Regions from separate parts of the Nitratireductor thuwali genome, predicted to be linked through region 1. Evidence: predicted binding sites of a transcription regulator. Region 1 holds the regulator's gene; each other region holds the start of a gene.

Region 1 (7,620 bases):
AGGCATTCTGCTCGTGGTCGGCATGCAGGATGAAGATGCGCTCCATGGCGCGCGCCAGCACCGGATTGACCTTGTACTCCTCGCACGGCACCGCAAAGCACATATGCAGGAAATTGGCCGCGTAGCTCAATTCGTTGCGCGGATAAACGAAGGGCTGGCCGACGTGGTACTTGTAGGCCATCGCCGCGATCGTCGGCATCTTGGCGATCATCCGCAGGCTAGCCACCATGCGCTGATGGGGATCGGAGATGTCGGTGGAATCGTGATAGAAGGCCGACATGGCGCCGACCACGCCGCACATCACGGCCATGGGATGCGCATCGCGGCGGAAACCGGTGAAGAAGCGGTTCATCTGCTCGTGCACCATCGTGTGGTGCGTCACGCGATAGTCGAAATCATCCTTCTGGGTCTTGGTCGGCAGTTCGCCGTAAAGAAGCAGATAGCAGACTTCCAGAAAATCGCCGTGCTCGGCCAGTTGCTCAATCGGATAACCGCGGTGAAGCAGAATGCCTTCATCGCCGTCAATATAGGTGATCTTGGATTCGCAGCTCGCCGTCGACGTATAGCCGGGATCGTAGGTGAACATCCCGGTGTCCTTGTAGAGCGACGAGATGTTGATGACATCCGGCCCGACCGTGCCGTGCAGAACGTCATATTCCCTGCTTTCTCCTCCGAGTTCCAGCTTTGCATTGGTTTTGGTCATCGCAAACACCTCTCATGTCTTGAAACTCGGGCAGAATTCTTCACCGCACGGGGGAGGCGGCTCGTCCGACGTGGGCATTAGCTATCGCATTTACCAATCGCTGCCAAGCTTGACAAACCGTCAATGCTGCACTGCAGCGACGGAATTTTCGCGCCAAACCCTCATGCCGGCTTTGCCTGGTCCCTTATCCGAGCCAGCGATTCGTCCCGCCCGAGCACCTCCAAGACGTCGAATATGCCGGGCGAGGTGGTGCGGCCGGTCAGCGACGCACGCAGCGGCTGCGCGACCTTGCCCAGCTTGAGCCCTGTTCTGTCGGCAAAGGCCCGCACCGCGGCCTCGCAATCGGCCGCCGACCATGAGGACAGCGCGGCCAATTCATCGGCGAGCTGCGCCAGCATGGCACGCGCGTCGTCATCGAGGAGGGCGCCGGCCTTCTCGTCGAACGAGAGCGGGCGCTCGGCAAACAGAAATCCGGCGCCGTCAACAAGTTCCACCAGTGTCTTCGCCCGCTCCTTCAAGCCCGGCAGCGCCGCTCGGAGCTGTGCCTTTCTCCGCTCGTCCAGTTTCGCCAGGATGATGTTCCCGTCTGTCAGATGGGGCAGCGTCTCCATCAGGATTTCGAACAGCTCGTCGTCCGGCGTATGACGCATATGATGGCCGTTGACCGCCTCGAGCTTCTGGAAGTCGAAGCGCGCCGCGCCCTTGTTGACGTCCTCGATCTCGAACCACTCAATCATCTGCGCCGTCGAGATGATCTCGTCGTCGCCATGGCTCCAGCCGAGCCGCACGAGATAGTTGCGCAGGGCCTCCGGCAGGTAGCCCATGGCCCTGTAGGCTTCGACGCCCAGCGCGCCGTGGCGCTTTGATAGCTTGGCGCCATCGGGGCCGTGAATGAGGGGGATATGCGCCATGACGGGGACGTCCCAGCCCATGGCCTTGTAGATGAGGGCCTGGCGTGCGGCGTTGGTCAGATGATCGTCGCCGCGGATGATGTGGGTGACGCCCATGTCGTGATCGTCGACGACCACGGCGTGCATATAGGTGGGCGAGCCGTCGGAACGCAGGATGATGAAGTCGTCCAGGTCCTTGTTGGGAAAGCGTACCTCGCCCTGCACCTTGTCGTGGATGACGGTGTCGCCCTCGCGCGGCGCCTTGATGCGGATGACCGGCTTGACGTCCTGCGGCGCTTCCGAGGGCGCCTGATCGCGCCATGTGCCGTCATAGCGGGGCGGGCGGCCCTCCGCGCGCGCCTTTTCGCGCATGGCCTCCAGCTCGGCCTGCGAGGCGTAGCAGTAATAGGCCTCGCCCTTCTCCAGAAGTTCGAGGGCCACCTCGCGATGGCGGTCGCCGCGCTCGAACTGCGAGACGGGCTCCCCATCCCACAGCAGGCCCAGCCATGACAGACCGTCGAGTATCGCCGCCGTGGCGGCCTCCGTCGAGCGCTGCCGGTCGGTGTCCTCTATGCGCAGGAGCATCTTGCCGCCGGTATGTCTGGCGTAGAGCCAGTTGAAGAGCGCCGTGCGCGCGCCGCCGATGTGGAGATAGCCGGTGGGCGAGGGGGCGAAGCGGGTGATGACGGGACGGGACATGCTGGTTCCTGAATGTTCGGGTTGCGGCGCGGCTGTGGCCGTCGCGGCTGGAAATCGGCTGCCCGTCATGTAGCATAGGCCGCTTGGGGTGCAAGCCTGCGGGGTGTTCGGGCGTGGCGGACGACAAGGCGGCAGCGGCGGACAGCGAGCGCGGATTGTTCCTGCCGGGAACCGCGCGTCCGCTCGCGCCGCCGGCGCCCGTGCCGGCAGACATGCCCGAACAGCGGCCACAGCTGCCGGCCTTCATTGCCTTCTGGCGGGGGGTTCCCACCGCGATCTCGCGGGACGCGGCGCGCGGCGGGACGTTCCTGTGCCTGCCCGTTCTTCTGGGCGCGGGCGTGGCGGCCTATTTCGCGCTGCCGTGGGAGCCTGAAGCACTGCCGCTGGTGCTCTCGTTATGCCTGCTTCTGGCCGTCACGTTCCTTTCCCGCGATCGTCGCATCCTGCCGTTCATCAGCGGCGCGGTCCTGCTGATCCTGGCCGGCGCCTTGCTGGGCAAGCTCGAAACCTGGCGCTCTTCGACGCCGATGATGGGATCGGACGTGACCACCAGGATCACCGGGCGGCTGGTGAGCCTGGAGCACCAGGCAAGCGGGCGCCTGCGGCTGACGATCGACATTGTGGCGACCGAGCGGCCCCGACTGCGCTATCCGCCCGCCCGCGTGCGGCTAAGCGCCCGCGCGGTGCCGGAGGGCCTTGCCGCCGGCGACGGCATCACCGGGCTTGCCAGCCTGATGAGCCCTTCCGGGCCGGTCCGCCCCGGCGCCTATGACTTTTCCTTCTCAAGCTATTTCAACGGGATAGGAGCGGTCGGCTTCTTCCTGTCCAACCCCGAGCGGGCGGCGGTGGCGGCGGATGACGGCGTGACCGCGGGGCCGGCGCGCTGGCTGCAGGCGGCGCGGGAAGGGCTCGCGGCACGTATCAGGCATGCGGTTCCCGGCGCCGAAGGGCAGGTGGCAGCCGCCATGATCGTCGGTATGCGCGCCGGCATACCGGAGCCTATAAACGAATGGCTGCGGCGCTCCGGTCTTGCCCACATCCTGGCGATATCCGGGCTCCATATGGCTCTGGTGGCCGCTACCGTGATGGCAATGGCGCGGGCGGGCGCGGCCCTCTTCCCGCAATTTGCGCAACGCGTGCCGGTGAAGAAATACGCCGCCGGCGCGGCGCTCGCATTCTGCACGCTCTATCTGTTCTTCTCGGGCTCGGCAGTGGCCGCCCAGCGCAGCTACATCATGCTCGCGGTGATGCTGGCGGCGCTGCTGTTCGATCGCGCCGCCATTACCATGCGCAATCTGGCCATCGCCGCGCTGATCATCATCATCATCTCGCCGCACGAGGTGGTCGGTCCGAGCTTCCAGATGTCGTTCGCCGCCACAGCGGCGCTCATTGCCGCCTATGCCGGCTGGACCGACTGGCGCATGGGCCGGCGGGAACGCGGCCGCGTGCCGCCAGCAGGCCTGGCGCGCAACCTGTTGCGCACAGTGCTCGTTTTCGCCGCAGGGCTCGCAGCGACGTCCGTGATCGCGGGATTGGCGACGACGCTGTTCGGCGCGTGGCATTTCCAGCGCGCTTCGCCGCTGGCACTGCCGGCCAATCTGGCCGCCATGCCGCTTGTCTCGCTTGTGGCGATGCCCGCGGCGGTTCTTGCGATCTTCGCGATGCCCTTCGGCCTCGACGGGTTCTTCCTGTCGATCATGGGACGCGCCATAGCGGCGGTCATCGCCATCGCCGAATGGATATCCGACAGATCCCCCATCGATGCCGTCGGCCTGATGCCGCTTCCGGCGTTTCTGCTGCTGACGGTGGCCTTCGTCGTGGCCGTCCTGTCGACCACGCGCGCAAGGCTGCTGGCCGCGCCGCTGGCGGTCGTCGGCTTCGGGCTTCTTGTCGCGCGCGAGCTGCCCGCCGTGCTGATAAGCGAGGATGGCCGGCTGATGGGGGTGAGGACGGCCGATGGCGGCCTGGCGGTCAACCGCGCCCGGCCCAACGGTTTCACGATGGACGATTGGACCCGTGCCCTGAATGCCAAGATGGTGGTCAAGCCGCTGGTTGCCGGCAAGACCGCTGCGCCCGAGATGAAATCCCGCCAGTTTTCCTGCGTCAACGGGCTCTGTCTTATAGATAACCCGGCTGGGCATCTTATTGCCCACGCCGAGAATGCCGCAGCGGCAAAGCCAGTCTGTGAAACAGCATCCCTAATCGTCGTCGACGACGCAACGGCTTCAAATCTGTGCTCCGGGAGCAAGGCACTCGTCTTCACCAAGCGCGACCTCGCGCTCAGGGGAAGTGCGGCGGTCTGGCTGGCGGGTCCCGGCGAAGCGAGGACCGAATTCGCCCAGGCGATCAGCCAGCCCTATCGGCCCTGGCACACGCAGCGGCAATATTGGCGCGCCGCCCGCGGCCTTCCGCCTTACCGGCGCAAGACAGGCCAGGATCAGTAGCGCCGGATCAGCCCGATAAGCTTGCCCTGAACCTTTACCCGGTCGGGACCGAAGATGCGCGTCTCATAGGCGGGGTTGGCCGCCTCCAGCGCGATCGAGGCGCCCTTGCGGCGGAAGCGCTTGAGGGTCGCCTCCTCCTCGTCGACCAAGGCGACGACGATTTCGCCCGGATTGGCCGTCTGCGTCTCGCGGATGATCACCGTGTCGCCGTCGAAAATGCCGGCCTCGATCATCGAGTCGCCTTTGACCTCGAGCGCGTAGTGTTCGCCGCCCGTCAACATGTCCGGCGGGACGCCGATGGAATGCGTCTGGTGCTGAATGGCCTCGATAGGCACGCCGGCGGCGATCCGGCCCATGACAGGCACGGAGATTACACTGACGTCGTCGTCATTGCTCGCCGAGGGCTTCGGCCGCGAAGATGCGGCGGGCCTGCCAAGGCTGCCCTGGATCACGCTGGGCGAGAACCTGCGCTGGGCGTTGAGTCCCGGAGCGATGGAATCGGGAAGGCGCAGCACCTCCAGCGCCCGGGCGCGGTTCGGCAGGCGGCGGATGAAGCCGCGCTCCTCCAGCGCCGTGATCAGGCGGTGGATGCCCGATTTGGAAGCAAGATCCAGCGCCTCCTTCATCTCGTCGAAGGAGGGCGGAATGCCGGTCTCCTTCAACCGCTCGTGAATGAAGAGCAGCAACTCGTGCTGTTTGCGCGTCAGCATTGTTCCAACCTCGGGAATCAGAAAAACAAAACCAGAACAGACCGTATCTGTTCCATTTGTGTTCCGCAATACCCAAAATACAGGCAGGATTATCGCAGCATCAGCACGCGGCAGCGCTCTCCGGCCGCGCTCGCCGGGGCGCCGGGTTCGCGGATGATAAGGGCGTTGGAGGCGGCCAGGGTCGACAGCATCGACGAATCCTGCACATCGAAGGGCGAGGCCATCAGCCCGTCCTGCCCGGAAATGACCGAGGCGCGCACGTAGTCCTGGCGATGGTCGTTGGCCTTCATCGGTTGGGCAAGAATGGCCGAGCGCAGTTCGGGCAGATAGGTGCGGCCGGAAAACCGGGCGACCAGCGGCCTCAGGAACAGATGCGAACACACGAAGGTCGAGACCGGATTGCCGGGCAGTCCCAGAACCCGCGTTCCGCCGAACCGGCCGAACATCAGCGGCTTTCCAGGTCGCATCGCGATCTTCCAGAAGGCGAGCTCCATGCCTTCGCCGACAAGCACCTCGCGCACCAGATCGTGCTCTCCCACCGAGGCGCCGCCGAGCGTGACGATGATGTCGGCCGCCTCGCCCAGCGCGGCCCGTATGGCGCCGGCGATGGCGGCGCGATCGTCGCCGACGATGCCAAGATCAACGATTTCGGCGCCGTCCGCACGCGCGAGCGCCGCCACGGACAGATTGTTGGATGCCACGATCTGGTCGGGGCCGGGCTCGGTTCCCGGCGGCACGAGTTCGTCGCCCGTGGCGACGATGGCGATCCGCGGACGGCGCACGACCGGCAGGCGGCCATAACCTGCGGCTCCGGCCAGCGAGAGGGCGGCGGGATCGAGGACGCGGCCGGCATCGAGGAGAACGTCGCCTTGCTCGAAATCAAGCCCGGCGCGCCGGATATGGCGGCCGGGCTCCACGCTCTCCCGTGCCTCAACGACATCGCCGTCGGCCTCGGCGTTCTCCTGGATGAGGATTGCATCGGCGCCCTGCGGCATCGGCGCCCCGGTAAAGATGCGCACCGCCTCGCCGGGACCGAGCCTGCCCGCATAGCGCTTGCCGGCGGCGGAAGCTCCGATCAGGCGCAGGCGGGCCGGTGGGTTTGCCAGGTCGGCAGCACGCACCGCATAGCCGTCCATGGCGGAGGCATCGAAGGGAGGCTGGGTGCGCCGCGCGCTCAGCGCCGAAGCCAGGACCCGCCCGGCGGCGGCCGCTATCGGCACGTCCTCGCTGTCCAGCGCGCGCACGCCGTCGAGCATGCGGTCGAGCGCCTCGTCAACCGGCAGGAGCGCCATCGGACCCTTGCTCCCGCCGCCATTCCCCGGATTTTCCGCCGGTCTTGCTGACCAGCCGCACATCGGTGATTTCCATGGATTTGTCGAGCGCCTTGGCCATGTCGTAGATGGTCAGGCAGGCTATGGAGACCGCCGTCAGCGCCTCCATTTCCACGCCCGTCTTTCCGCTTACGCGCACGGTGGCGGTAACGCGCAGCCCGGGCAGCGCCTCGTCCGGAACGATGTCGACCACGACCTGGTTGAGCGCCAGCGGGTGGCACAGGGGGATCAGCTCGTGGGTCTTCTTGGCGGCCATGATGCCGGCGATGCGGGCTGTGGCGATCACGTCGCCCTTCTTGGCGTTGCCCACCAGGATGGCTTCCAGCGTCGCCGGGCTCATCGACACCGCGCCTTCGGCAACGGCTACGCGTACGGTCTCCGCCTTCGCGCCGACGTCGACCATGCGGGCTTCGCCGCCGGTTCCCAGATGCGTAAGCCTTTCACTCTCGCCTGCCATTATTCGGCAGCCTGCGTGCCCGTCTCGCGGCCCAGAAGCGCCCGCGTGGCGGCGGCGACGTCGTTGTGGCGCATGAGGCTTTCGCCGACGAGGAAGGTTCCGATGCCGGCCTTAAGAAGCCGCAGGCAATCCTCATGGGTGAAGATGCCGCTTTCGCCGACGATCAGGCGGTCGTCCGGGACCATGGGTGCAAGGCGCTCGGAAGTTTCAAGCGCGGTCTCAAAGGTCCGCAGGTTGCGGTTGTTGATGCCGATCAGCGGCGAATCCAGGCGAAGCGCGCGCTCGAGCTCCGGTTCGTCGTGAACCTCGATCAGGACATCCATGCCAAGCGCGAAAGCGGTCTCCTCAAGTGCCTTCGCCTCGTCGTCGGCAACGCTCGCCATGAT
Region 2 (7,620 bases), 2.2 Mb from region 1:
GTTGAGGTTGACCTCGATGAGGCGGACAGCCTCGGTCTCCGACATCTGGTTGACCGCTGCGATCTCACGCGCCATCCGGTCGAGCGCCGCCTCATAGAGCTGACGCTCGGAGTAGGACTGCTCGGGCTGGTTCTCGGCCCGATAAAGGTCGCGCACGACCTCCGAGATGGAGATCAGGTCGCCGGAATTGATCTTGGCATCATACTCCTGCGCGCGGCGCGACCACATGGTGCGCTTCACGCGGGCACGTCCCTGAACGACCTTGAGAGCGCGATCCACATAATCCGTCTCGGAAAGCTTGCGCATGCCGATCGATGTCGCCTTGGCGACCGGCACCTTGAGGCGCATCTTGTCCTTCTGGAAGTCGATCACGAACAGCTCCAGCTTGTGCCCGGCCACTTCCTGTTCCTCGATCGTAGCGATCTGCCCGACGCCGTGCGCTGGGTAGACGATGTACTCGCCCGTCTTGAAACCCTGACGTGTTGCCGATTTTTTTTGCTGGGTTGCCATACGCCTGAAACTCCTGTTCTTAATGGGGCGCGGAGATTTGATTCTCCTGCCCGGGGCGGTAGCGCCGGAGACTTGACTCTCGCGTGCTTGGAACGTGCAACTCACTCTGTGAAAGATGGGTCCGGATGTTCCAGTTGCCAAGCGGCACACAAAGTGCCACGGCCCAGATTGACTGGCCCGGATATTAGATCCCACCCCTCAGTGATTGTTCGCTTGCGCCATCGAAAGACGTGTTGGTCACCGTCATATCGAGTCAAGCTACCATAAAAAGCTGAAAGAATCAACTATTTGCCGCACATGCACAATTGCGGCGAAGCGCCGGTGCTCCACCCTCGGCCAATCGCGACATAGCGCCGCAGCTCATTTGCCCGCCGGTCCCGGCGGTTCACCCCTGCGGTTCAAGTGCAGGTCGCGTCCTTTCAACGCGACTCCGAAAAGTGGGCGCCCGCATTCGCAAAAGATCATGCTCCAGCAAGGGGACAGGTCACGATCAAGACAGCCTTGTCGTGATCTAGTCGCCCTGGCCTGGCTCCGTGGAGAAATATTTCTCGAACTTGCCCTCTTCGCCATCGAACTCCTTGGCGTCCGGCGGAGGATCTCTCTTGACAGTGATGTTGGGCCATTTCTCGGCGAATTCCGTATTCACCTGCAGCCATTTGTCGAGGCCCGGCTCGGTATCCGGCTTGATGGCCTCGGCCGGACATTCGGGCTCGCAGACGCCGCAGTCGATGCACTCGTCCGGATGAATGACGAGCATGTTCTCGCCTTCATAGAAGCAGTCGACAGGGCACACCTCCACGCAATCCATATATTTGCATTTGATGCAATTGTCGGTCACGAGATAGGTCATCTGGGGCTCCCGGTGCTCCGGAGAATGGGCTTCATGTCTGCCGCAAACCATGCTGGACTAGTGCTAACGGCGGGTGAGGTAGCCCCTTTGAAGGGCCGTGGCAAGGGTTCACATTGCGTCGCCGGGCGCGGCAGGAGAACATCGTTTCACAATGCCGGCGGCGACACATTGGGGCCCGGATCAATCGCTCAGTCCTCGTTGCGCAACCGTTCTATCTGGCGGCGTTCGCGCTTGGTCGGCCGCCCTGCGCCGGCTGCCCGCTCACCGTCAGCCGGCTTCACGGCTATTTCCGCCGGCGGCGTCAAATCCTCGTAAAGCGTCCGGGCTTCCTCGGCCGGTCCGCGCCGCGCGCCGGGCAGCAGCACCTTGTAGACGACGATGCGCCGCTCCAGCGTGATCGTCAGCACGTCGCCGGGTTTGACCGGATAGGCGGCCTGGTCGACCTTGACGCGGTTGACCCGCACCTTGCCGGCCACCGTCAGCTTGGCCGCCAGCGAGCGCGACTTCACCACCCGCGCGAAGAACAGCCATTTGTCTATGCGCTGGCGTTCGGACGGAGCAGTCAACACATGGCCCTATTTCTTGAGCTGTTCCCGGAGCGCGGCAAGTTTGGCGAAGGGCGAATCCGGATCGACCTTCGCCGGCCGGCTCGGTTGGGGCGGCCGCGCCTGGGGATGCTTCGGCCCCTGGCTGGGTTTGCCCTTCGGTCCACCCTTACGCTGGCCGTCGCGCCCATGACCAGCTCCCTGGTCAGCCCGGCGGCTGGGATTGCGTCCCTTCGCACGCGCGGGCTTGTCTCCCTCTCGCTGCTCGCGCTTTTGCACCGGCTTGCGGCGCTCGAAACGGGCGGGCCGCCAGATCAGCACGGGCCGGGGCGCTTCTTCGGCCTCGCCCTCCCCTGACGCCGAAGCAGGCGCAGCGGAGGCAGCGGAGGCAGATTGTTCCGGACCGGGCTTGGCGGTCGCTTCCGGTTCGTCCACCTCCAACGGCTGCGCCGGGCCACGGTCGGCAACAGGTTCCCCGTCCCGACGGCCAGCGTCTTGCCCGGCTTCGGACCCGCCGGCTTCCTCCACGGAGGCCGATGCGGCCGCCGGCTGAGTTGCAGCTTCGGCGGGTGCCTGTGCCGGCGGGCCTTCAGCGCCGGTCTGCGCTGCTTGCTCGCTTCCGGCTTGCTTTGCCGCCGCCTCTTCATCGAGCGCTTGGAGCCTCGCCGCAACCTCCTCGGCCGGCTTTTCCTCAGCCCGGTAGCCGAGCCCCTTGAGGATAGCCTCCATGTCCTCGGCGGTAGCGCCCAGGATCGACATCATTGCCGGAGTCACGATAAAGGCGCTGCCGTCGAACGCGCCTTCCGGGCGCGGGCCGCTGCCGGGCTTCCAGGCAAGCGCCGGGCGTATGAGATCGGCCAGGCGCTCGAGGATGTCGACACGCACGGCCCGCCTACCCAGATTGCGGAACCCCGCCAAGCGGTAAAAGGCCCGCTCGAATTCGGAATCGGTGACGACCGACGTGCGGCCGGCGGCCAGCGCGGTCACGACATCTCCGAAGCCGGGCTTGTCCTTGGCATCGTTGGCAAGCGCCCACAGCAGCGTCGCCAAGCCGGCAGGCGCCGGCTTGATGAGCGCGGGAATGAAGACGTGATAGGCGCCGAAGCGCACACCCAGCCGGCGCAGCGCGGCGCGCGCATCCTGATCGAGGCCGCGCACCTCGTCCGCCACGTCGCGGCGATTGAGCAGGCCGAAATTCTCCGATAGCTGGAACGCCAGCCCGCGTGCGATGCCTGAAAGTGCATCTGCCTGCCGCAGATCCAGCAGTGGCTTCAGATGGCTTTCCACCTGGAAATTTACGAACCGCTCCGCCCGCTGCACGACCTTGTCACGCGCCGGCCCCGTCAATTGCTCGTCGGCCAGCACGACGACGCGCGGCCTCAGAGCGTCGTCGCCGGCCACCAGCGTGGCAACGGGCGCACCGAGCCAGCGCAGCACGCCATCCGACCCCAGCGCCAGATCGCCGTTCGGCGCCGCGCCGAAGCGCTCAGCCCGTGTCTCGAACTCGGCCGCAAGCGCCTTCTGCGCCGCCGCCTTGACGGCGCGGGCGTCCTCGCCCTCCGCCGTCCTGTCCGCGGTAAAGCGAAAACCCTGCATCTCGCCCACGTGATGTCCTTCTACCAGGACTTCACCTGCGGCGCTTACTTCTGCTTCCGGCATTGCGTTCTCTCTCAGGCGCTTCATGAGCACGGAAGTCCTGCGGTCAACGAAGCGTTTCGTCAATCGCTCATGCAGCGCATCGGACAGCCTGTCCTCAATCTCTCGCGTTTTTTCCTGCCAGTGTGTCGGATCGGCCAACCAGCCGGGCCGGTGGGAGACAAAGGTCCAGGTACGGATTTGGGCAATGCGATGCGAAAGCGCATCAATTTCGCCTTCGGTCGAGGTGGCCCGCCGCACCTGATCGGCCATGTAGTCCTCGTCAACACGGCCGAACTTTGCAAGGTCAGTGAAGATCGCCCTGACGATCTCGGCATGCTGGGCCGGCGCGATCTTGCGGTAGTCCGGCAGCGCGCATGCATCCCACAGCGTCTCGACCTGCCGCCGATCCCCGGCCAGAGCGCGAATGTCTTCTTCGCGCGACAGATGATCCAGGACCTTCATGTCCGCCGCCGGCAGAGCCCTGGTCAGCCCCTCGATCGCGGGCAGGCGCTCGAGCGAAGCCTTGAGGGCATCGATGGAGGAGAAATCCGTCTGCGACGAGCGCCATTGCAGGACCTTGGAGGGCTCGAAATGATGCGTCTCGATCCGCTCGACGAGCGCATCGTCCAGTGGATCGACCCGGCCCGTGACACCGAACGTGCCGTCGCGGACGTGCCGGCCGGCACGTCCAGCGATCTGCCCAAGCTCCGCAGCCGAAAGCGGACGATACTGGAAACCGTCGAATTTCTGGTTCTGCGCGAAGGCCACGTGATCAACGTCGAGATTGAGGCCCATGCCGATGGCGTCCGTCGCCACCAGATAGTCGACGTCCCCCGACTGGTAGAGCGCCACCTGCGCATTGCGCGTGCGCGGGCTGAGGGCGCCGAGCACGATGGCCGCGCCGCCGCGCTGCCGGCGGATGAGCTCCCCGATGGCGTAGACCTCGTCGGCGGAGAATGCGACAATGGCCGAGCGCCGCGGCAGGCGCGTGATCTTCTTGGATCCCGAATAGGTGAGCACCGACATGCGCGGCCGCGTGACCACGGAAATGCCCTTGAGAAGGCGCTCCAGGATGCCGCGCATGGTGGCAGCACCCAAAAGCAGCGTCTCCTGGCGCCCGCGCAGATGCAGCAGCCGGTCGGTGAAGATGTGCCCACGCTCCAGATCGGCGGCAAGCTGCACTTCGTCGATGGCCACGAAATCGGCATCGGTCTGGCGCGGCATGGCCTCGACGGTGCAGACGGAATAGCGCGCACCGGGAGGCACGATCTTTTCCTCGCCCGTGACGAGCGACACGTTCTCCACGCCCACCCGGCCTGCGACCCTGCCATAGACCTCGCGCGCCAATAGCCGGAGCGGCAGCCCGATGAGGCCGGATTTGTGCGCCACCATCCGCTCGATCGCCATATGCGTCTTGCCGGTATTGGTGGGGCCAAGCACCGCGGTGACGCCGCGTCCACGCAGGATCGCCGCTTCAGAGCTGTTCGGCTGAATGTTCATTCGCAGCCTTGAATTGCGCAAAACCGGGACGGGCCGATCGCCTTCCTCCGCGGTTTCACTTCGGACAACCAGTTGCGCACCCGCGGATGTCGTTTCCGCAGAATGCTGCCGCAGTCATATAGGAAGCATGGCCGCCAGCAAAAGGCAAAAGCTGCCGGCAACGATGTTCCCGCGTGTCGAACTTCGGCCCGGCAAACTTTGGCCGGTTAATTTTTGGAACGAGTCTGGAACGAATCGGCGACGAATCACTCACCAGCGTGTATTCCTGATTTGTTCACCCCAATATCTTGTGCTCTGGACGGTGCCAGCGGCCACATGATGAATCGCGACATTTCTCGGCAGAAGCGATTCGGCATCGGGCGTTAATCTTTTCCGCGCCGACGGAGCGGTGCATCGCAACGAACCTTCTAAGTTTAAGATTTCGTTCACCTTTCTGAACCGTCCGTTAAACGATCTTGCGCCGCTGGACCGGCGCGCGTTAACGAACCGGCCAAACACGGAACGAATCGGCGACGAATCGGCGCTTCACTGAGGTTCCTGATACGTTCTCCACTACATATTGTGATATCCACAGGCTTTCAACAGACGTTCCACAGCCTGGCGCTCGGCTAGACCCCGCATCAGACCGTGGATGTTAGGAAGTGCGTGCCGTTGTGGCACACGCCATGTCAGGTCCACCTCAGGTAATGTACTGCCCACCATTGGCGGTGAGCGTCGAGCCGGTGATGAAGCCGGCGTCGTCCGAAGCCAGGAACACCACGCAGCGCGCTATTTCGCTGGCCTCCCCGAGCCGTCCAATGGGGATCTGCGCGACGATCTTCTCGCGCACGGCTTCCGGCACGGCCATCACCATGTCCGTGGCGATATAGCCCGGACAGATGGTGTTGACCGTAATGCCTGCCCGCGCGCCTTCCTGGGCGAGCGCCTTCGTGAAGCCGATATCGCCGGCCTTGGCGGCAGAGTAGTTCGCCTGTCCGGCCTGTCCCTTCTGGCCGTTGATGGAGGAGACGGTGATTACCCGGCCGAACTTGCGCTCGCGCATACCGGGCCAGACAGGATGCGTCATATTGAAGACGCCGCTCAGATTGGTGTCAACGACCTCTCGCCACTGCTGCGGCGTCATCTTGTGAAACATGGCATCGCGTGTGATGCCGGCATTGTTCACCAGAACATCGACCGGCCCGAGTTCGGCCTCGACCTTGGCGATGCCCGCCGCGCATTCCTCGTAGTCGGCAACGGACCAGCGGAAGGCCGGTATGCCTGTCTCCTGGGTAAAGCGGCTCGCCGCCTCCTCGTTGCCGGCATAGTTCGCCGCAACCTGGTAGCCCGCCTCCTTCAGAGCGATCGATATCGCCGCCCCGATGCCGCGCGTTCCACCGGTAACCAGTGCCGTTCTTGCCATGATAGTCGCCTCCCTTGGCGTTCCCCTCGTTCAGATCCGTGTATCCGGACTTTCTATGGGGCGCGGGCTGGGCCCGCGCCGATTTGCGTCAGAGCGCTTCGATGCACATGGCCACGCCCATGCCGCCGCCGATGCACAATGTAGCAAGCCCCTTCTTGGCGCCGCGCCGGCGCATCTCGTGCACGAGCGTGTTGAAGACGCGCGCGCCCGAAGCGCCGATAGGGTGGCCGATGGCGATCGCCCCGCCATTGACGTTCACGATCTCCGGATTCCACCCCATGTCCTTGTTGACGGCGCAGGCCTGGGCGGCAAAGGCTTCATTGGCCTCGACCAGGTCGAGGTCGTCGGTCTTCCAGCCGGCCCGCTCCAGCGCTTTGCGCGAGGCGGGAATGGGGCCGGTACCCATGATCTCGGGGTCCACGCCGGCCGTCGCCCAGGATGCGATTCGGGCCAACGGCTTGATCCCCCGGCGGTTCGCCTCCTCCTCGCTCATCAGCAGCGCGCCGGCCGCGCCGTCATTGATGCCGGAGGCGTTGGCGGCAGTCACCGTGCCTTCCTTGTCGAAGGCGGGGCGCAGCTTCTGCATGCCCTCGATTGTCGCGCCATGGCGGATATATTCGTCGTCCTCGACAACCGTCTCGCCCTTGCGCGACTTGACCGTCACCGCGACGATCTCGTCCTTGAAGCGTCCGGCCTTCTGCGCCGCTTCCGCCTTGTTCTGCGAGGCCAGCGCGAACTGGTCCTGCTCATCGCGGGTTATCTGGAACTTGCGCGCCACGTTCTCGGCCGTGACCCCCATATGATAGCCGTTGAAGGCGTCCCACAGCCCGTCGCGGATCATCGTATCGATCATGGTGTAGTCGCCCATCTTCACGCCGCTGCGCAAATGAGCGCAATGGGGCGCCAGCGACATGGATTCCTGTCCGCCGGCAACAACGATCCTGGCATCGCCGCAGGCGATCTGCTGCATGCCGATAGCGATGGCCCTGAGGCCGGACCCGCAGACCTGGTTGAGCCCCCAAGCGGTTGTCTCCTTGGGCATTCCGGCGTTGACAGCCGCCTGCCGTGCCGGGTTCTGGCCCTGGCCCGCCGTCAGCACCTGACCCAGGATCACCTCGTCCACTTCATCGGCCGCCACGCCGGCGCGCTCCAGAACGGCCCGCAGCACAGCTGTC
Region 3 (7,620 bases), 3.4 Mb from region 1:
TGGCCAGTACCGCGCTGCCCGCGCCAAGGTCCAGCGCGTTGCACGGCCGCTCTGCCGTCACCACCCGCTCGATCATCTCAAGGCAAGCCGAAGTGGTACCGTGATGGCCGGTGCCGAAGGCAAGTCCGGCATCGATCTGGATGGCGATCTCGCCTGGTCTTTGCTGACCGCGCTCGTGGGCGCCGTGGACGAAGAAGCGGCCGACGCGTACGGCGTGCAGCCCCTTGAGAGAATGGGAAACCCAGTCGATGTCGGGCAATTCCTCGGTGTGGAGATCAATGTCCGGGGCCAGCGGAGCCAGAATTTCTGCCACGCGTTCGCGCGTACCCTCAAGATCATCCGTCGCATAGACGGAGATCTCGTATATCTGCTCGTCCTCATCGATCTCGCTGATTGCGACGGGCAGGCCCTCATCTTCAAGGGCAGCTTCAAGCAAGCTGAAGGCTTTGCCGGCGCGGGGTTGCCGCGCCTGAAAATGAATACGGCTCTGGCCCATCAACCTTCCTCGATGAGCCGGCGCAGCTTGGCCATCGCTGTCTCGGTGTTCTCCTCATAGGAGATGGTGCCGAAGAAATCGCCGTCCCGGTCGAGAAGCATGACCGAGGCGGTGTGATCCATGGTGTAGCCGCCATCCTCAAGCTCGACCTTGCGCGAATAGATGCGGAAGGATTTGACCATTTCGGCCACCTTGTCCGGTTCGCCGGTGATGCCGGTGATGCGCTCGGAGAAGTTTTCCAGATAGGTTTTCATCACTTCGGGCGTGTCGCGCTCCGGATCGACGGTGACGAAATAGGCTTCAAGCTCGGTGCCGTCCTCTCCGAGTTCATCCAGCCATGCCTGCATCTCGAAAAGCGTGGTGGGGCACACGTCGGGGCAATGGGTGAAGCCGAAGAAGACTGCCGTGGGGGCACCCTTGAACGCGGCCTCGGTGATGGGTTCGCCTTCATGCGTGACCAACTCGAACGGCTCGCCAAAGGCGACCACCGTGTTCTGGCTGCGGTACCACTGGAAGGTTAGCAGGCCCGCCGCGAAAGCGAGCAGGACGAATATGCCGATGAGTATTGCGCGCATCATCAAAAATCACCGTATTGAATGGATTGATCTAGAAACACCAGGCAAGGCCGGCCTGTGCCAGCGAAATAACCATGGCCGGCCCGTTGTTAAGCCACATGGCCAGTCCGAGCCCGCCCAGCGCCGCCAGTGAGGTCACCGCGGCGGCGATCTTTGCGTATTCGGCGAGACGAGGATCGATCACCAGCTTCATGGAATGAGGATAATGCCTTGCCGCCGGGAAGCAAAGACGCAAACTGTCGCAAGCGCGGCGGTATTCCACTCCCTGCAAAATGCTGTAGAGCAAGTGTATGGAGAAGGATCCTCGCTTTACCGAACCGGAGCCGCGCGTTCATCCGACGGCTGAACTCAAGGGCTGCCGGCTCGGTCGATACGCGTCCATCGGCGCGCGGGTGGTGCTGCGCGAGGTCGAAGTGGGAAACTTCACCTATTTCGAGCGCAACGCAGAAGCCATCTATGCGACGTTCGGCAAGTTCTGCTCGGTAGCTGCCAATACGCGCGTGAACGCCCTGGAGCATCCGGTCGAGAGGCCGACCACGCACAAGCTCAGCTATCGTCCCAACGAATATTTCCGCTATCTGGGCGTGGACCAGGTCCTCCGCGAGCGCCGGCGGGGCAGCACGGTGACCATCGGGCACGACGTTTGGATCGGCCATGGTGCCGTCATTATGCCAGGCATCGCCATAGGGGACGGGGCGGTGGTCGGCGCCAACGCCGTGGTCACGAAAAACGTGGCTCCCTATGCGATCGTCGCGGGTGTGCCGGCGGTCGTGCTGCGGCCGCGCTTCGCGCCCGACATTGCGGCCCGGCTGCAGGCGCTGGCGTGGTGGGACTGGCCGCTGGAGCGCCTGTTCGAGGCCGTCCCCGACATGCAGGTGCTGGATATCGCAGCATTTCTAGAAAAATGGGAGCGGTGCTGACAGCCGCCGATCATCAGGCTGCTGCGCCCTTCCGTCACCGGAAGGGTGGCGGAAGGGCTGGAGGTCAGCGCCTGGAGGCGAGAGCAAAGCGGCGGTGAAGCCGTCGCCTGCCTCACCACTTAACGACTTGGCCGTTAATAAAGGACTGACGGCACGCCCCCGCCATCGGTCTCGCGCCGCCCAGGAGAAACAAGGCCAAAAACAGGCCCGTTGCCACCAAAACTCCCAATTTGCGAGAGGAACACCGGCGAATCATTGGCGTTTGGCTGCTTGGAGGGACGATCCACCACAGGAGCATGAAACATGAAGCGCATTCTTGCACTGACCATCGCACCCCTTTTCGCTTCCGTTGCGTTTGCCGGTATGGCCGCGGCCGATGGCAGCGAAATCAAGACGAACTCCGGTACGAGCGCACAAATAGATACCGAGATGGATGCGGGTGCGGGCACCGATACCGGAGCCGACGTCGGCGTCGACACCGGTGTCACCGCCAGCACCGGGGCTGAAGCCAACTTCGGTTCGGTGATCTCCGCCATCCAGGCCAGCGGCACTGCGGCGGCGGATGTCGAGGCCGTTACCGACGCGTCGGATGTCGAGATCATCCGCATCGGTGAACTGGCGCAGGGCGAGAGCATGAACGCGCTCGACAATGCGCTGTCCCAGAACCAGGAGGACGTCGACGCGCTGCGCAACGCGGTCGAGGCCAACAGCACGGTTGCCGACAAGCTCGAGGAGGAACAGGTCCAGGTCGAGAATGTCGTCGCCGCCGAAACCAATGCCGAGGGCGATCTGGTCGTGTACGTCCGCTGATACTGCCGGTTCGCCAGCATTCCAGTTCTGCCGGGATATCCGCTGCATCTTCGGGTGCGGCGGATATTCTGCAATCGGGTGCTCCGTGTATAGCCCCTTAAACGGCACTCGACTGGCTATACCTCTCTTCGCTTTCGTTTGCTCTCTCCGTATAGATGAGTCGGAAGGATCGGTGCGCATTTGGCGTCGGCGGAAGAACGATCCTTCAGCCACTGCTGGAAAGCTTATGTTTTTCAGCCAGTCGCTGACCGTTCCCTTGGCCCTCTGGGAGCGCAACCTTTTGCTGAAGTATACTCGCGTGCTGCGTGTATTGACTTTCGGTCTGCTTATATCCCCATATGCATTTAGCTTAGGCGCAGTAGTGCGAACCGGCGATCAATAGGGGCGAATTCAATGCACAAGCAATTCCATGAACTCAAGCGCCAGCTCGCGGAGCTTTCCGAAACGGTCAACAAATTCGAATCCGAAGCGGTTCAGCTGCGCATCGTGGAGCTTCTGTTCGATCAGGCGCGGGATGAGCCCGGCTTCTCGGAAAAACAGTCGCCGGACTACCGGCCGGGGCCGACGTCAGGATATGCCGATTGGCCGGCCGCCACATCTTCGGGCGGAAGACCGGGGCGGCCGCGCAAGACGGCACCGAGCGCCAGCGGGGCCGTAGCGGCACTTGCCAAGCTGATCGATAGCGACTTCTTCCAGGAGCGCAGGACGATCGGCGATATCGTCAAGAAATGCGAGCAAGATGCCGGCGTGAGATACAAATCCAACGCCTTTTCCGGCCCGCTGTCACGCTACGCAGCCAGCGGCATTCTCAAGCGCGACAAGAATGCCGACGGCAAGTTCGAGTACTACAAGTAGGCGCCACGGCACCGGTTTGAAAACCGGAGCCGATTTTCGGAAAAGCGCGACGTACAGTTTCCATGACGGCGTATGGCGTCCTTCATGCGTCCGAATGGACGCACGGCGCTCTACGCCCGCGCCCGCCGAAGGTTCACAGGGCCTTCACGAAGCCATCCAGAACACGCTTCTGGCCCGCTTTGTCGAAATTGATGGTGAGCTTGTTGCCCTCGATAGCGGCAACGTTGCCATTCCCGAACTTCATATGAAAGACGCGGTCGCCGATCTTGAAGGCTGATGGGCTGTCGGACACCGATTTGGCGACGAGTTCCCCCTCGATCGTCCGGCCCTTGACGGATCCTCGACCCGCGCCGTAGCCGGAGTCGGTTTCGCCATAGCCGATCCGTTCCGCCTGATGGCCTGACCGCGTGCCCCAGTTGCGGTCCGTTGCGTCGGTCCGGTTCCGCTGGGCGCGCTGCCAGCCGGGGGTGGCGTAGCTGTTCGAAAACGAGGTATCGTCGAAGCGGGATCGGCCGTAGGGGTTGGGGCGGCCGGGTTGGCCGGCCGACCTTCCGTAGCCGCCATAGCCGCCGCCGTCCTCGGCTACGTCGACATGGGCTTCCGGCAGTTCATCCAGAAAACGCGAGGGCAGGGTCGACTGCCATAAGCCATGGATACGCCGGTTGGAGGTAAACCACAGATGCAGGTTGCGCTTGGCCCGCGTCAGTCCGACATAGGCGAGGCGGCGCTCCTCCTCCAGGCCCGTCCGCCCGCCTTCGTCCAGCGCACGCTGGTGGGGGAACAGCCCTTCCTCCCAGCCGGGCAGGAAGACCGTGTCGAACTCCAGCCCCTTGGCGGAGTGAAGCGTCATCAGGCTGACCGCATCCAGGCCCTCGTCGCGCTCGGCATCCATCACCAGGGCGACATGCTCAAGAAAGCCACGCAGGCTTTCATATTCCTCCATCGAGCGGATCAGCTCCTTGAGGTTTTCCAGCCGGCCGGGCGCTTCGGCCGACCGGTCGTTCTTCCACATGTCCGTATAGCCGGATTCTTCCAGGATCTGTTCGGCAAGTTCGGTATGGGAGACCCGGTCGATCTGGCTCTGCCAGCGCTCGAAGCTCTCGGCCAGCGTGCGCAGGGCCGCGCGCGGCTTGGGCTTCATTTCCTCCGTGCCGACGAGATCGCGGGCGGCCTGCAGGAGCGGAACGCCACGCATGCGCGCCACATCGTGGATCTGCCGTACCGCGGCTTCGCCAAGGCCGCGCTTGGGCACATTGACGATACGCTCGAACGCCAGATCGTCGGCCGGCTGCGCCACGACCCGGAAATACGCCATGGCGTCGCGGATTTCCTGCCGCTCGTAAAAGCGTGGACCGCCAATGACCCGGTAGTTGAGGCCCAGCGTGACGAAACGGTCCTCGAACTCGCGCATCTGGAAGGAGGCGCGGACGAGGATGGCCATGTCGTTGAGCGCGTGTCCCTTTGTCTGCAGCGCCTCGATCTCTTCGCCGACGCCGCGGGCTTCCTCTTCCGAATCCCAGGCGGCGTGGACCTTGACCTTGGGATCGTCTGGGTCCGACTGTTCGGTGAACAGCGTCTTGCCGAGACGCCCTTCGTTGTGGGCGATCAGGTGCGAGGCGGCACCCAGGATATGGGCGGTCGAGCGATAGTTTCGTTCGAGCCGGATGACGGTGGCGCCGGGAAAGTCCTTTTCGAAGCGCAGGATGTTGTCGACCTCGGCGCCGCGCCAGCCATAGATCGACTGGTCGTCGTCGCCGACACAGCACACGTTGACGCTGCCGGCCTGGCGCTGGGCCAAAAGCCGCAGCCACATATACTGCGCCGTGTTGGTGTCCTGATACTCGTCCACCAATATGTACTTGAATTTGGCGTGGTATTCGCGCAGCACGTCCGGATATTCGCGGAAGACGCGGATGGGGTGTAGCAGGAGGTCGCCGAAATCCACGGCATTCAGCGTCTTCAACCGCGCCTGATAGGCCGCATAGAGCTGCCGGCCCTTGCCGTTGGCGAAGGCGCGCGCGTCGCCCTCGGGAATGTCGCCGGGCGCCAGGCCCTTGTTCTTCCAGCCGTCGATCATCTGGGCGAACTGACGGGCCGGCCAGCGCTTGTCGTCAAGGCCTTCTGCCTGGATAAGCTGCTTCAGGAGCCGGATCTGATCGTCGGTGTCGAGAATGGTGAAGGAGGACTTCAGGCCTGCGAGCTCGGAATGGCGGCGCAGGAGCTTCACGCCGATCGAGTGGAACGTGCCGAGCCATGGCATACCCTCGACAGCCTCTCCGACCAGAACGCCGACGCGCATCTTCATTTCCCGCGCGGCCTTGTTGGTGAAGGTGACGGCGAGGATCTGGGAAGGGTAGGCGCGGCCGGTGGCCAGGATATGCGCGATGCGGGTCGTCAGCACGCGCGTCTTGCCGGTGCCTGCGCCGGCCAGCACGAGCACGGGCCCTTCGGTCGTCTCCACAGCGAGCCGTTGCTCGGGGTTCAACCCTTCCAGATAAGGCGTGGACGGGCCCCGGCGCGCGGCCATGGCGCGCGCGGCAATGCCGCCGCCGGGCTGGGCCGGGGACGGCATATCGTCGTCGCCGAAAAACGGCAGATCGTCGGGATTTCCTGACATTGAGCCTGCATATGGTGATTCGACCCCCAGGGGCCAAGCGTTTTCCTTTTGTACCGGTTTGGTGGCGTCGGGCCAAGGCCGGGAAGCCAAAGGAATGGGGAATACAACGCAGACGTATGTTGACGGCGGGAGAAGTCGCGCATAACTTTCATCGAGGCAGGATGCGGCCGGCAGCTCGCGCCCCTAAAGGGGATGGCGAATGCATCCATCACGTTTTCAACGGTCCCGATGCAGGGCGGCGAAGACGTCGGCAATGCGGGCGCTGATGGGGCTTTCGCCGTTGCAAGGACCGTATCATGCGCACATATCTCGACGCCAAGGCGATGGCGAAAGCCATGCGCGAGGCTCTTTCCGATCATTCCATCGACCTGCCGCACAGCGCCGCCCTGGAGGTCGTCGCCCGACAATTCGGCTTCGCGAACTGGAACATACTCTCGGCGAAGATCGACCAGGCGACGCTTGCCGGTAAGGCGGATCAGTTTCAGCAGGCCATTCCCATTATCCGCATCTTCGATGTCGCCAAGGCGCGCGAATTCTATCAGGCCTTCCTCGGCTTCTCGGTCGACTGGGAGCATCGGTTCGGGGACAATTTCCCGCTCTATCAGCAAGTGTCGCGCAGTGGCCTCAAGCTGCATCTGAGCGAGCATGCGGGCGATGCCTCGCCGGGCTGCAACATGATCGTTCATACGGCCGGCCTGCGGGCATTCCATGAGGAACTTTCCGCCAGGGACTACCGCTACCTGAAGCCCGGCATCTCACAGGAGGAGTGGGGGCTGGAAATGGTGGTGACGGACCCCTTCAATAATCGCATCCGCTTCCTCGAGCGGCATTCCAAAATCAAGTGATGCATGCGGACCGAACCACCGTGGATGCAGGCCCGGCCTGCATCCACGGTGGCTCACAAGGGCGTGATTGGACCTGTGCTGCCGTCTCGGGGATGCTGGGGCGGCGCGGGGGATATCGACACAATCATGGGAGCCAGCCGATGTCCGAAACGAAGATCACCCAGGCCATGATCAACGCTTATGACGAGTACACGCATCTCACGCTGGATCGCCGTGGCTTCATGGCGAAGCTCACCAAGCTCGCCGGTTCGAGTGCCGCTGCGGCGGCCATCGTGCCGATGCTGGCGGCGAATTCGGCGCGGGCGGCCATCGTCGCGCCGGATGATGAAAGGCTTGTAGCGGAGGAGATCGCCTATCCCGGCGCTGAAGGCGAGATGCGCGGCTATCTCGTGCGTCCGCGCGAGGCTTCGGGGCCACTGCCGGCCGTGATCGTCATTCATGAGAACCGGGGGCTGAACGAGCACATTCGTGATGTCGCCCGCCGCATGGCGCTGGAGGGTTT

The links. Region 1 encodes LexA, which represses DNA repair genes until DNA is damaged. Its sites were predicted from a motif close to TGTTCNNNNTGTGTTCNG; they were not measured.
Region 2: NTH_RS08820 (helicase-related protein) is a predicted target of LexA. The motif match lies at 5,258-5,275, and genes of this name have one in related genera.
Region 3: NTH_RS02755 (ATP-dependent helicase) is a predicted target of LexA. The motif match lies at 6,312-6,329, and genes of this name have one in related genera.

Annotation. Positions count from the first base shown of each region.
Region 1 is NZ_CP030941.1:4,024,303-4,031,922, forward strand. Features, by position in the region: gene gltA (citrate synthase) at 1-703, opposite strand, end outside; gene gltX (glutamate--tRNA ligase) at 865-2,292, opposite strand; gene NTH_RS19520 (ComEC/Rec2 family competence protein) at 2,406-4,736, shown strand; gene lexA (transcriptional repressor LexA) at 4,730-5,446, opposite strand; gene glp (gephyrin-like molybdotransferase Glp) at 5,536-6,738, opposite strand; gene moaC (cyclic pyranopterin monophosphate synthase MoaC) at 6,719-7,234, opposite strand; gene trpC (indole-3-glycerol phosphate synthase TrpC) at 7,234-7,620, opposite strand, start outside.
Region 2 is NZ_CP030941.1:1,832,190-1,839,809, forward strand. Features, by position in the region: gene NTH_RS08805 (CarD family transcriptional regulator) at 1-510, opposite strand, end outside; gene fdxA (ferredoxin FdxA) at 1,022-1,360, opposite strand; gene NTH_RS08815 (RNA-binding S4 domain-containing protein) at 1,549-1,926, opposite strand; gene NTH_RS08820 (helicase-related protein) at 1,936-5,043, opposite strand; gene phbB (acetoacetyl-CoA reductase) at 5,723-6,445, opposite strand; gene NTH_RS08830 (acetyl-CoA C-acetyltransferase) at 6,534-7,620, opposite strand, start outside.
Region 3 is NZ_CP030941.1:574,931-582,550, reverse strand. Features, by position in the region: gene NTH_RS02785 (50S ribosomal protein L11 methyltransferase) at 1-496, opposite strand, end outside; gene NTH_RS02780 (SCO family protein) at 496-1,074, opposite strand; gene NTH_RS02775 (hypothetical protein) at 1,103-1,357, opposite strand; gene NTH_RS02770 (DapH/DapD/GlmU-related protein) at 1,362-1,991, shown strand; gene NTH_RS02765 (hypothetical protein) at 2,295-2,801, shown strand; gene NTH_RS02760 (hypothetical protein) at 3,195-3,656, shown strand; gene NTH_RS02755 (ATP-dependent helicase) at 3,790-6,273, opposite strand; gene NTH_RS02750 (glyoxalase superfamily protein) at 6,570-7,118, shown strand; gene NTH_RS02745 (dienelactone hydrolase family protein) at 7,259-7,620, shown strand, end outside.